4 regions of the Stutzerimonas stutzeri genome follow, and region 4 is predicted to be linked to each of the others. Evidence: predicted binding sites of a transcription regulator. Region 4 holds the regulator's gene; each other region holds the start of a gene.
The links. The regulator sigma-54, encoded in region 4, starts transcription at its own class of promoters, with help from an activator protein. The targets are predictions, from matches to a motif close to ANTGGCATNNANNTTGCTNT.

Region 1 (3,207 bases), 310 kb from region 4:
AATCGCCAACCACGCCATTCTGCAGATTACCGTTACCGTCTACCGGGAAACCCTGTAGCTTGTAGGCGAAGTTGTCGACCAGAAAGCCATCGCGGTCGGTGCCGAAATAACCGGCACGGGTATAACTCACCGCGCCGTTGTTGCTGACCTGGAAGAAACCATTGCCGTTGATGGCCAGATCCAGCGCATTCTGGGTGTAATTGATATTTCCCTGGTTGAACTGCTGGGAAATATTGGACATCAGCACACCACTGCCCTGAGGGTTCTTGCCTGTACCCAGCACGGATGCAGCATACACGTCGGAAAACTCCGCACGTGACTGCTTGAAACCGGCCGTGCCGGCGTTGGCAATGTTATTGCCGGTTACGTTGAGATCTTTGCTCGCGGCACGCAGGCCGCTAAGACCGATGTTGAAGGACATTGAATCGCTGCTTTGCCGAGAGTGCGGCGGTTATTGCCCGATGATCTGGACTTTCGAAAGCCCGATGCTGCCGATACCGGCAAGGTTGAGCATCAGCTCACCGCCGTTCTGCCCAAGCGTTACGCTGTCGACGTTTGCCGGCAGCAAGGTGTACAGGCCTTTGGTTTCTCCCTGATAGGTCGCCTGCGCTTCGAAGCGGTACGTGCCTGGCGGCAATACATTGCCGCTGGAGTCCTTGCCATCCCACATGAAGGAAATATTCCCGGCTTCCTGCTGGCCCATGTTGACGCGACCAACCGCAGCGCCGGTGCTGTCGTAGATGTTGACGAACACGTTGCTGCTGGACGTCGGAAGAACGAGGCTGGCCTTGAAGGTTTCGCTGGTATCCACAACCGCCTTGTCCGCCGGCACGATCACCTTGCGGCCCACCAGCGACGACGCCTGTAGCGCTTGCGAAGACTGGTAGCCAGACAAAATGGTCTGCATGCTGGAGTTGAGCTTTTCAACACCCTCAACGGTGCTGAACTGCGCCAACTGGCCGATGAACTCGCCATTGCCCTGCGGCTCAAGCGGGTTCTGGTTGTTCAACTGGGCAACCAGCAGCTCCAGAAACTCGTTCTTGCCGAGGTCGTTGCCCTTGACCTCGCGGTTATCACCGAACTGATACTGGTCGAGTACCGTGCCGGTACCACCGACGCCGTTTGTAGTGCTCATCAATGTGCTCTCGTATGAATCACTGACCCAGCGTCAGCACTTTCTGCAACATGGTCTTGGCGGTATTCATCAGCTCGGCATTGGTCTGGAATGCGCGACTGGCTGAAATCATGTCCGCCATTTCTTCCACCACGTTCACGTTCGGGTAGTACACGTACCCCGCTTCATCGGCGGCCGGATGATTAGGCTCGTAACGCGCCTGAAGCTCGCTCTGGTCCTCGACCACACCCAAGACCTGGACGCCTACCCCCGCCTTCTCCTGACCGGCAAACAACGACTGATCCGGCTGACCATTGGCCTGTTGAAAAACCGTAGCGAATACCGGATGCCGTGCACGATAAGTCTGGTCCACGCTGGACGACACGGTTTCGGCGTTCGCGATGTTGCTGGAAATGGTGTTCAGGCGGGTGCTCTGGGCACTCATGCCGCTACCGGCAATGTCGAATACGCTGCTAAGAGACATGGGGTACTCCTTTATTCACCGCGCAGGGCGCTCATGAGCCCTTTGAACTTGCTATTGAGCAACGTGAAGCTCGCCTGGAAGTCGACGGCGTTCTTCGCGTAGTTGGATTGTTCGATCTGCAGATCGACAGTGTTCTGGTCAAGCGATGGGTGCACTGCCGTGCGGAAGCGCAGGGATGCGTCGGCGATCTCCAGGCTCTCCACCGCAATGTGCTTATCACTGGTTCGACTCATGCCGAACCCGCCCTGGCCCCGAGCCGACTGTTCGGCCAGCACGCTACTGAAGTCCAGATCACGGGCTTTGTAATTAGGCGTATCGGCGTTGGCGATATTGTTGGCCAACACTTCCGCACGCTGCGAGCGAAAGCCAAGCGCCTTCTCGTGAATACCAAACGCATTGTCGAAACTGATGCTCATGACCTGGCCCTCTGCCGGATACAGTCTGCTTGCGCATATCCCAGCAAAGCTCATGCCATACAAAGCAAGTCATTGTTTCTTAAGGTTTTTAACGAGGCGTCCGAAATCAAACGCGTCAAAAGCGGCAAGTCTTTACCGCTTTCCTGCCATGACCGCCGCGTTGCACGACGGTTTTCTGCCGCAATGGCGAGCGCTACTTCGCCTTGTAGATGATCCCCGGACTGCATTGGACCATTTGGTACAACTCGGGGAGACCGTTGAGCGCTTCGGACGCACCCAGGAACAAGTACCCACCCGGCCGTAAAGTCGCGTGAATACGCTTGAGGATGTCCTTCTTTACATCGGCAGAGAAATAGATCAGTACGTTGCGACAGAAAACGATGTCGAACTTGCCCAACGCCGCATAGCTGTCGAGTAGGTTCTGAACCCTGAACTCGACGCGAGAGCGAATCGGCGGCTTCACTGCCCAACGCCCCGGTGCCTTGGCATCGAAATAACGCTGCAGACGATCAGCCGACAGGCCGCGAGCAATCGCCAAACTGTCGTATTCGGCTGCCTTACACGCCGCGAGCATCGTCCCGGATAGCTCGGTCGCGACGATCTGGACACCCGTTTTCGGCTGGCTTGGGCTGCTACGCTCGAACTCATCAATGGCCATCGAGAGCGAATAAGGCTCCTGCCCCGACGAACACGCGGCCGACCAGATCCGCAGACGCTGGCCGGAGCCTGCCTTGAGCATTTCCGGCAGGACCCGATTCTTGAGCACCTCGAATGGATAGGTATCGCGAAACCACAGCGTTTCGTTGGTCGTCATCGCATCCACGACCAACTCGCGTAACCCGCTGCGCGGTTGCGCCTGAATCTTCCTGACCAGATCGCCAAGCGTCTTGATGCCTTGCTGCTCCATCAGCTTATTGAGGCGGCTGGAGACCAGATACTGCTTATTACTGCCCAGCAGAATGCCGCACGTCTTTTCAAGAAATACCCGGAACTGCTCGAAATCCAGATCAACTGACACCAATAAAGCCTCACCATCATGAGAGGAGCTAGCCTCAGTTTGCATCCGCCTGCCTGATCCGCTCGGCCACGCGGGCAGCGAGATCATCAGGCTGGAACTTGGCGAGGAAATCATCCGCGCCTGCCCGTTTCACCATGTTCTGATTGAACACACCGGAAAGAGAAGTATGCAGGAG
Region 2 (3,207 bases), 960 kb from region 4:
CGGTCTGCGGCAGTATCAGCGCGGACGGGTCGGCCGGCAGCTTGATGCCGTTCTGCGCGTACTGCAGCAAGGTGTCGTAATAGCTGTTGTCACCGACCAGCACCGCGCCGAGCACAGTCTTGCCGTCGGCCGAGACCACCAGGCGGCGGTAGCTGGCGCTGGCCTCGTCGATGAAGCGGTAGCTGCGCGCGCCCGGCGTGGCACCGTGGGCATCGCCGATGGAACCGACGTCGACGCCGAGCAGCTTGAGCTTGGTCGACATGTCGGCGCCGTAGAAGGGCTCGTGCGGCTCGTCGGCCAGCTGCGCGGCGGCACTGCGCGCCATGCTATAGCCCGGTGCCACAAGGCCGAACACGCTGCCGTTCCAGCTGGCGCACTCGCCGATGGCGAAGATCGCCGGGTCAGAGGTGCGGCATTCGCTATCGATCACGATGCCGCCGCGCGGGGCGATGTCCAGCTCTGCAGCGCGGCCAAGGGCATCCTGCGGGCGGATGCCGGCGGAAAACACGATCAGGTCGGTTTCGAGGAATTCGCCGTCGGTGAAGTTCATCCGCCAGGCGTAATCCTCACCGGCGACGATCTCCTGGGTGGCGCGCGACAGATGCACGCCAACGCCGAGCGACTCGATACGCGCCTTCAGCGCCGCGCCGCCTTCGTCGTCCAGCTGAACCGGCATCAGGCGCGGGGCGAACTCGACCACGTGGGCTTCAAGCCCCAGGGACTTCAGCGCGTTGGCTGCTTCCAGGCCGAGCAGGCCACCACCGACCACGACGCCACGCGTGGCGTTGGTGGCGGCAGCGCGGATGGCGTCGAGATCATCGAGGGTGCGGTAGACCAGTCGCGCGCTGCCTTCGGCACCGGTGATCGGTGGCACGAAGGGGTAGGAGCCGGTGGCAAGGATCAGCTGGTCGTACGGCTGACGGCCAGCGCTGGTGACGACTTCCTTGCGCTCGCGGTCGATGCCCAGCACCTGCACGCCCAGATGGGTGTAGACGCCGTGGCTGGCATAGTAATCAGCCTCGCACATGGCCAGCGACTCGGCATCGCGGCCGCCGAAATACTCGGACAGGTGCACGCGGTCGTAGGCGCGCTGGCGCTCCTCGCCGAATACGTGCAGCTCGTAGCGGGTGAGGGCGCCGCGCTCGATCAGCTGTTCGATGCAATGGTGACCGACCATGCCGTTGCCGACGATGACCAGTTTTTCGTGCGTGAGCGGAGTGACGGTAGAACTCATGGCCTTTCCTCAGTCGAGCTGCTGCGGCACGTGGCCGGCAAAACGCAAAAAGGCGCCTGGAGCTGGTATCAGCTCCAGGCGCCTTTGCCTGGTAATTAGTGGTGTGTGGGGTGGTCGGTCAGGCCTCGTTGCCTGCTACACCCGGTCCCGCGCCTGTTGGCTTGACGGTCTCCGCTGACCGTCTGGGACGCCCTGCCGCGAGGCGGCAGGTGTTGCCAGGGTGATTGCAGGTTGTATGCCAGCTTGTCCACTAGCGTGGATTTGCGGCTGTAAGTCGCGCGATTGCGCGGCGTTACGCGGTGTTGGTTGCCTGGACGCTGAGCAAATCAGCCTCCGTAACTGCGAGCTGAGCGCGGCAGGCTTGAACCAGAACAGTGCGGCGGTGCAATCGCGCTCCCCGCTTTGGGGCGATCAAGCCCCGCGGCAGGGAAGGAAATGCCTCTGCATCAGGCGCCAAACGCCGCGCGGAGCAATTCGGGCAGTGCCTCGCCGGCGGGCAGGGCGAGCAGGTGTTCGCGAACGCCACTCGTAGCCTCGCCCTGTGGATTGATATGCACCACGGTGGCACCGGCCTCCAATGCCAGATGTGGTACCTGAGCCGCGGGATAGACCACACCGGAGGTGCCGACCGACAGCAGCAGGTCGCATTCGCCGGCTGCCTGGAACGCCGCGTTCAGCGCAGCGGCCGGCAGGTTCTCACCGAACCAGACCACCCCAGGGCGCAGCCGTCCGCCGCAATGGCTGCAGCGGGGCGGTTCCACACGGCGGCCGCCTTCGGGCTCGTCGGCAGCCGGCAGCGGATCGGTCGGCACGCGGGCGCAGGCGAAGCAGCGCGGCTGATGCAGGCTGCCGTGCAGGTGGATCACGTCCTGGCTGCCGGCGCGTTCGTGCAGGTCATCGACGTTCTGCGTGATCAGCGTCAGCTGCGGTACATGGCGCGCCAGTTCGGCGATGGCCAGATGGGCGGGATTGGGCTGAGCCTGGAGCACGCGCATCCGTCGCCATTCGTACCAGCCCCAGACCAGTGCCGGATCGCGGCGAAAGGCGTTCAGTGTGGCCAGCTCGGCTGGATCGAAACGCTCCCACAAGCCGGTGAGCGCGTCGCGAAAAGTCGGGATACCGCTCTCGGCAGAAACCCCGGCGCCGGTGAATACGACGACATGGCGCGCTGAACGCAACGTAGACAATAAAGAGTCGGGAATCACGAGCAGCTCCGTTCGATAGGGGTCCGGCTATCAATATCACCGTGCAGGCAGATTTTCCAAAGTCTGCCGCCGGGGCAAGCGGGCCATCCAGCATGCTCGCGTCGAATTTCTGACCGTCCGGCCGGCCGCTCGCGCCATCTGTCACCTACTTGACGGGGGTCAACGCCGTCGGCAGCGGCTCGCGGATGATGCCCGCTAAAGCGATATTCGATGCCGGGAGGCTCTTATGCTTGGCTCAGTGACCTGGGATGACGCCCTGGTACAACGCTACGGGCAGATTGGGCAACAACAATGCACGTATCCGTCTGCGGTCGATTTCACCGACCGAATTGCGCCGTTGGACCTGCTGCGCGCGCTGCGGCAAAGCCGCCGTGCCGGTCGCCCGTTGTCGATAGCCATCCACCAGCCCGGTGGCGTCGAACTGGCGCCAGGCGAGGCCGCGGACTATCAGCTACGTCTGGAGCGCGAGATCGAGCAGCTCGGTTGCCATGTCGGGCCGATGCAGCAGGTCCAGCAGCTGCGGCTGAGTGTCGGCAGCCTGGGAATCGAGGCGCTGCGAAGACTGGTGACGCAGCTCAAAGCGCGTTTCAACTTCGTCGATCCCCGTGCCGGAAGCTTTCTTGCCGAGGTGGAGTTGGCCCATGTCGACTGGCCGCTGATCGGCGCGCTGCATGAGCTCGGCTTCAATCAGCTCAGCGTAGCGGTGCCGGACTTGCGCGCCGATGATGGCGGCACGGTCGAATACTTCCGCAGTTCGGCACGCATTCG
Region 3 (3,207 bases), 1.7 Mb from region 4:
GCCGCTGGGCCTGGATGCCTTCGACGATGTAGGCGCTGACGCCAGCGCGGATGGCCTGGCGCATGGCACCTGGGTCGCTGTCGTCGGTGAACATGACGATCGGCCGTGGCTGGTCGCGGCTTACCAGCACCACTTGCTCCAGCACATCGCGGCCGGGGGAATCGGTATCGATCAGCACCACGTCAGGGCAGATTGCCTCGACGCGCTCGGGCAGGTCTATGCTCAAGCCGGACTCGTCTATGACTTCGAAGCCAGCCTCGATCAGCGCGCTTTTCAGGCGCCCGATCTTTCGTGGGGTGTCGTCGATCAGCAGGATGCGCAACATGCCAGACCCCCTTGTCAAACTGTGGCCGCCACGGCCTGCTCGGCCATGGCGTGCAGCGTGAAACTGCGGGCATAGGCTGCCGGATCACTGCCGTCCCAGATCTTGCCGTCCATGAGTGTGGCACTGCGCATTGTCGACTCCGGCATGGCTACGCCAAGCGCTTCGGCGGCCTGTCGATACAGTTCGGTCTGCTGAACCTGTTGTGCTACCTGCAGGTAGTCCGGGTCCTGGCGCAGCAGACCCCAACGCCGTAGCTGGGTCATGAACCAGAGTCCGTCTGACAGATAAGGCATGTTTGCGGCGCCGTCAGCGAAAAAGCGCAGCGGGTGTTCGTCGCTCCAGGCGTTGCCTAGCCCGTCCTGATAGGTGCCGAGGAAGCGCGACTCGATAGCCGCGAGCGGTGCATCAATGTACTCCCGCCCGGCGATCAGCTGCGCTGTGCTGCGGCGGTTTTCCGGGCTCTGGTCGATGAAACGACTTGCCTCGAGTACCGCCATTACCAATGCACGCGCTGTGTTTGGGTATTGCTCGACGAATGCACGGGTGCAGCCAAGTACCTTTTCGGGGTGGTCCGGCCAGATCGATTGACTAGTCGCCAGAGTGAAACCGACGCCTTCGGTGATCGCCTGGGCGCCCCATGGCTCGCCTGCGCAGAAGCCATCGATGCGTTCGGCGCGCAGGTGCGCCACCATTTGCGACGGCGGCAACACCAGCGTTCGCACATCCTGCAAGGGGTGGATGCCATTGGCGGCGAGCCAGTAGTACAGCCACATTGCGTGGGTGCCGGTGGGAAAGGTGTGCGCGAGGGTCAGTCGCGCACCGCTTTGGCGCACGCTGTTGCGCAACGCCTCCGGATCGGTCACGCCCGCGGCTTTCAGCGAGGCAGACAGGTTGATGCTCTGGCCGTTTTGCGCAAGGCCCATGAGCACTGCCATATCCACCGCCGGGCTGCCACCGATGCCCAGATGCACGGCATAGATCAGTCCGTACAACCCGTGGGCTGCGTCCAGTTCACCGCCTATCAGCTTGTCGCGCAGCGCCGACCAGGAGTTCTGCCGCTGCAGGTTCAGCGTCAGGCCGAATGGCTGCGCGAAGCCCTGTGTCGCCGCGACGATCAGTGATGCGGCGTCCGTGAGGGGTAGAAAACCGAGATTGACCGAGCTCTTTTCCGGTGCGTCGCTGCCGGCAACCCAGGCCAGTGCGTCGTGGCGGTGCGGCGAGGGGGAGTCCGTCATGCTGTGTTGGCCTTTTCGATTACGAAGCGCGCGTGCAGATCTCGACGAGTGCCGCGACGGCTCAGGAGTGGTCTATGCCAAGCCTGAAGCAAGCGATATGCCAGCGTGGAAATGGTGCATAGCGCGCTACATACGCGCCGCGTCGGCAAGCGATGGTTAGCCAGGCCACAGGCGATCAGCGAGGGTAGAGCGGCGGTAGGGCACTCTTGTCCTGTTCGACGCTAGGACCAACAGCCGGAGGCAGTGCCTGGATCGCCTGCCACAGGGCGTCGCCTTGCCAGCGCTGCCCGGCTTCGCTGTACAGCGCGCCATTCAAGTCGTCCAGCGCATCGGACAACGGCACGAAGCGGGCGGCCATGTCCGCCAGCGTCTCCGGTTGTTGCCGTGCCCAGGCGTCCAGCGCTTGGCGCGTGGCCTGGGAATCATTGGCCTGGCAGGCGCGGCGCAGGTCGTCGAGCAGGCTGCGCGGGGTCGGCCCGGGTTGCAATGCGCGTTGCACCGCAGGCTGTCGCCGTGCACGTGACCACAGCCCGAAGCCGACGAGGGTGGTGAGGGCAAAGAGTGCGGTGCTCAGCTGCCAAGGCCAAACTGGTTGTTGCATGACCGGCACCGGCGCTACGGCGGATTGCTCCGCAGGCGGTGGCACGAGATTCGGGTTGTCTGCAACAGTCAGGGTGCGTTCGTCCAGGATGGTGCGTTCCAGCCGGTCTTCAACGGTGTTCCACCAGACCACTTCCAGCGCAGGCAGCTGCAGCGTGCCACTGCGCGTGGGAATCAGCGCTTCGCGCTGCTCACGGCTACCGACCAGCCCGGTACCGCTGACTTCGTTTGCGAGGCTTGGTTGGTCCGGATAGCGGCGCAATTCTGCGCTTTGCGCGGAACCGATGGCGGGCAGCTGTGTACTGGTCAAGCCTTCGGCCTTGAGCAACAGGCTGCGGGTGAGCGATTCGCCGGCTTGCGCCTGGTCCGGCTCAGGGCTCCAGGCTTCCACCAGCGTCAGGCTGCGTGCCGGCAGCCAGGGAGCATCAGCGGGATAGTCTGCCGGCTTGGCCTTGACCGTCAGCGGGATGCTCGGCGAGCGGACCTGAGTCGAGCGACCCGAGCGCGAGCCGTATACCGAGTTACTCCCGTTGGTCACGGTAGTGGCGCTGAACAGCTGGGCGGGGATCGTCAGCTCGCCGGATTTCTGCGGAAACAGGGCATAGCGCACTTCGATGACACCATGAAGGATGCCATTGATGGTCTTCTCATAGGTACGTGGCTCACCGAGTCGCTCCACCAGCGCTTCGGGCATCTGCAGCGGCGACAGGGTGCTGTCGTCGTAAAGCGAAACCGAATGGTAGATGCGCAGCGTGAGGATCACCTGGGCCTGCACGTAGATGGTTTCCTGGTTGACGCTGGCGTCAATGAAGATCGGTGCCAACTGGTCGCCTTCGCTGCTTTTCAACGATTCCTGGACCAGCAGGGTAATCGGCTCGCTGCGCCAGTCGCCCAGCTGCAGTGGCGGAATGACCACGTAGCCGGTCTGCTTCGGACGAAGGGTGATCAACCAGCGCGTGATCGCCCGCGCTTCGCCATTGCTGCTCGAAAGCTGGTTGACCTGGCGGGTATCGAAGACTTGAAACAGATCATCCAGCGGCTGCAGGT
Region 4 (3,207 bases):
AGCCAATCCGCGTACAGGCCGACTCCGCCGAACTCGATGATCGACAGGGCGTTGCGGTATATCGCGGCGACGTGGTCATAACCCAGGGCACGATGAAGATTACCGGCGACACGGTAACCATCACTCAGAATAACAACGGCGACGTCGAGGTCTTCACCTCTATCGGCAAGCCTGCCTATTACGAGCAGAAACCAGCGGCAGACAAGGAAATCGTCAAGGCTTATGGCCTGACCATCCAGTACTTCGCTGCCAACGAGCGAATCGTGCTGATCGACCAGGCCAAGGTCGTTCAGGAGGGCAACACCTTCGAAGGCGAGAAGATTGTCTATGACACCCGCCGCCAGATCGTAAATGCCGGCCGCGCCAGCAACGCAGACGTCACCACGCCGCGACCACGCGTCGACATGGTCATCCAGCCGCGCAAACGCGACCAGGCCGCGGAGCAGCCGCAGTAATGGCCGTCCTCAAAGCCCAGCATCTGGCCAAGAGCTACAAAAGCCGTCAGGTCGTGCGCGATGTCAGCCTGTCCATCGAGAGCGGGCAGATCGTCGGCCTGCTCGGCCCGAACGGTGCCGGCAAGACCACCTGCTTCTACATGATCGTCGGGCTGGTAAACGCCGATCAGGGACGCGTGCTGATCGATCAGAACGACGTCACCCACCTGCCGATGCACGGCCGCGCGCGCGCCGGCATCGGTTACCTGCCGCAGGAAGCGTCGATCTTTCGCAAACTCTCGGTTGCCGACAACATCATGGCCATTCTCGAGACACGCAAGGACTTGGATCGCAGCGGCCGCCAACAGGCGCTGGAAGGCCTGCTGCAGGAATTTCACATCAACCATATCCGCGACAGCCTCGGCATGAGCCTGTCCGGTGGTGAGCGTCGCCGAGTGGAAATCGCCCGCGCGCTGGCCACAGCGCCGAAGTTCATCCTGCTCGATGAACCCTTCGCCGGGGTTGACCCGATCTCGGTCGGCGATATCAAACAGATCATTCACCATCTCAAGGCCAAGGGCATCGGCGTGCTGATCACTGATCACAATGTCCGTGAAACGCTGGATATTTGCGAAACCGCCTATATCGTCAATGACGGACAACTGATCGCCGAAGGCGATGCACAGACGATCCTCAGCAACCAGCTGGTCAAGGAAGTCTATCTGGGCCACGAATTCCGCCTCTGAGGCGGTTTTTTTGCTCAGCTCGGCAAATCGGCTCTAGGCAAAGGCTTCGTCGGCAGGCATATAATTTGCTTTCGCTGGCGCCCTGGGCGCGGCATGTCGGAATGGGCGCGGTTGCGCCGGCATACAAGGTTCGAAGTCCTCTGCCATGAAACCATCGCTAGTCCTGAAGATGGGCCAGCAGCTGACGATGACACCGCAGCTGCAACAGGCCATACGGCTCCTCCAGTTATCCACCCTCGATCTGCAGCAGGAGATCCAGGAGGCGCTGGATTCCAATCCCATGCTTGAGCGTGAAGAAGACGGCGACGACTTCGACAGCTCCGATCCCATGGCCGAGGCCGTTGACCGGCCGGGCGAAACCGGCATCGAGAAGAGCAGCAGCCAGGAAAGCACCTACGAGGAGCCCTCGCACAGCGGTGAGAGCGCGGAAGACGGCGACTGGGGTGAGCGCATTCCTAGCGAGCTTCCGGTCGACACGGCCTGGGAAGACATCTACCAGACCAGCGCCAGCAGCCTGCCCAGCAACGATGACGACGAGTGGGACTTCACCAGCCGTACATCGAGCGGCATCAGCCTGCAGAGCCACCTCCTGTGGCAACTCAACCTTGCGCCAATGAGCGACACCGATCGATTGATCGCTACCACGCTGATCGACTGCATCAACGACCAGGGCTATCTCGAGGAGACCCTGCAGGAGATCGTCGACTCGTTCGACCCGGAGCTGGAAGTCGAACTCGACGAGGTTGAGGTCGTCTTGCGGCGCATCCAGCAGTTCGAGCCGGCCGGCATCGGTGCCCGCGACCTGCGTGAATGCCTGCTCCTGCAACTGCGCCAGTTACCCGACCGAACGCCATGGCTGTGCGAGGCCCAGCGCTTGGTCGGCGAATACCTGGATATCCTTGGCGGCCGCGACTACAACCTGCTGATGCGCCGCATGAAGCTCAAGGAAGACGAGCTGCGCCAGGTCATCGAGCTGATCCAGAGTCTGAATCCTCGCCCGGGCTCGCAGATCGAGGCGAGCGAACCAGAATACGTGGTCCCCGACGTGATCGTGCGCAAGCACAACGATCGCTGGCTGGTCGAACTGAACCAGGAAGCCATGCCGCGCCTGCGGGTCAATGCGCAGTACGCCGGTTTCGTTAAACGCGCCGACTCCAGCGCAGACAACACCTTCATGCGCAATCAGTTGCAGGAGGCGCGCTGGTTCATCAAAAGTCTGCTCAGCCGCAACGAAACCCTGATGAAGGTCGCCACCCAGATCGTCGAGCATCAGCGCGCTTTCCTGGAACATGGTGACGAGGCAATGAAGCCGCTGGTCCTGCACGATATTGCCGAAGCGGTGGGGATGCACGAATCGACAATTTCTCGCGTAACCACGCAGAAATACATGCACACGCCGCGGGGCATCTACGAACTCAAATATTTCTTCTCCAGCCACGTCAGTACGGCTGAAGGCGGCGAATGTTCGTCCACCGCGATCCGCGCGATCATCAAGAAGCTGGTCGCCGCGGAAAACCAGAAAAAGCCGTTGAGCGACAGCAAGATCGCTGGTTTACTGGAGGCGCAGGGCATCCAGGTGGCCCGCCGCACAGTTGCGAAGTACCGCGAGTCACTCGGTATCGCACCGTCCAGCGAGCGCAAGCGTTTGCTGTGATCGGCCCCTGGTCGAACTGCCCCGGCGGCAGGCCTACCAACCTGCTCTTCGCACAAGGCAAAGGAGATAGCAGTATGCAAGTCAACATCAGCGGTGTTCATCTGGAAGTAACAGACGCCCTGCGTGACTACATCGAGGAGAAGTTCGACCGGCTTGCTCGCCACTTCGACCGCATCATCAGTGTTCAGGTGATTCTGCAGGTCGAGAAGCTCAAGCAGAAAGCCGAAGCAACTCTGCACGTCGCCGGCCGCGAAGTGGTGGCCATTGCCGATCATGAAGACATGTACGCTGCGGTCGACCTTCTGGTCGACAAGCTTGATCGCCAGTTGATCAAGCACAAGGAGAAGCAGCTAGACCACACACAGGGCGCTGT

Region 1: the regulator sigma-54 is predicted to act here: its motif matches at 2,055-2,074, upstream of flgB (flagellar basal body rod protein FlgB).
Region 2: the regulator sigma-54 is predicted to act here: its motif matches at 1,458-1,477, upstream of nirB (nitrite reductase large subunit NirB).
Region 3: the regulator sigma-54 is predicted to act here: its motif matches at 1,646-1,665, upstream of SM130_RS09150 (CmpA/NrtA family ABC transporter substrate-binding protein).

Annotation. Positions count from the first base shown of each region.
Region 1 is NZ_CP139348.1:3,402,527-3,405,733, forward strand. It holds gene SM130_RS15450 (flagellar hook protein FlgE) at 1-421, opposite strand, end outside; gene flgD (flagellar hook assembly protein FlgD) at 452-1,135, opposite strand; gene flgC (flagellar basal body rod protein FlgC) at 1,155-1,598, opposite strand; gene flgB (flagellar basal body rod protein FlgB) at 1,610-2,014, opposite strand; gene cheR (protein-glutamate O-methyltransferase CheR) at 2,208-3,077, opposite strand; gene SM130_RS15475 (chemotaxis protein CheV) at 3,067-3,207, opposite strand, start outside.
Region 2 is NZ_CP139348.1:2,747,096-2,750,302, reverse strand. It holds gene nirB (nitrite reductase large subunit NirB) at 1-1,234, opposite strand, end outside; gene SM130_RS12400 (SIR2 family NAD-dependent protein deacylase) at 1,681-2,439, opposite strand; gene SM130_RS12395 (coproporphyrinogen III oxidase) at 2,666-3,207, shown strand, end outside.
Region 3 is NZ_CP139348.1:1,971,901-1,975,107, forward strand. It holds gene SM130_RS09145 (ANTAR domain-containing response regulator) at 1-325, opposite strand, end outside; gene SM130_RS09150 (CmpA/NrtA family ABC transporter substrate-binding protein) at 340-1,560, opposite strand; gene SM130_RS09155 (BatD family protein) at 1,736-3,207, opposite strand, start outside.
Region 4 is NZ_CP139348.1:3,712,030-3,715,236, forward strand. It holds gene lptA (lipopolysaccharide transport periplasmic protein LptA) at 1-455, shown strand, start outside; gene lptB (LPS export ABC transporter ATP-binding protein) at 455-1,180, shown strand; gene SM130_RS17125 (RNA polymerase factor sigma-54) at 1,326-2,834, shown strand; gene hpf (ribosome hibernation-promoting factor, HPF/YfiA family) at 2,909-3,207, shown strand, end outside.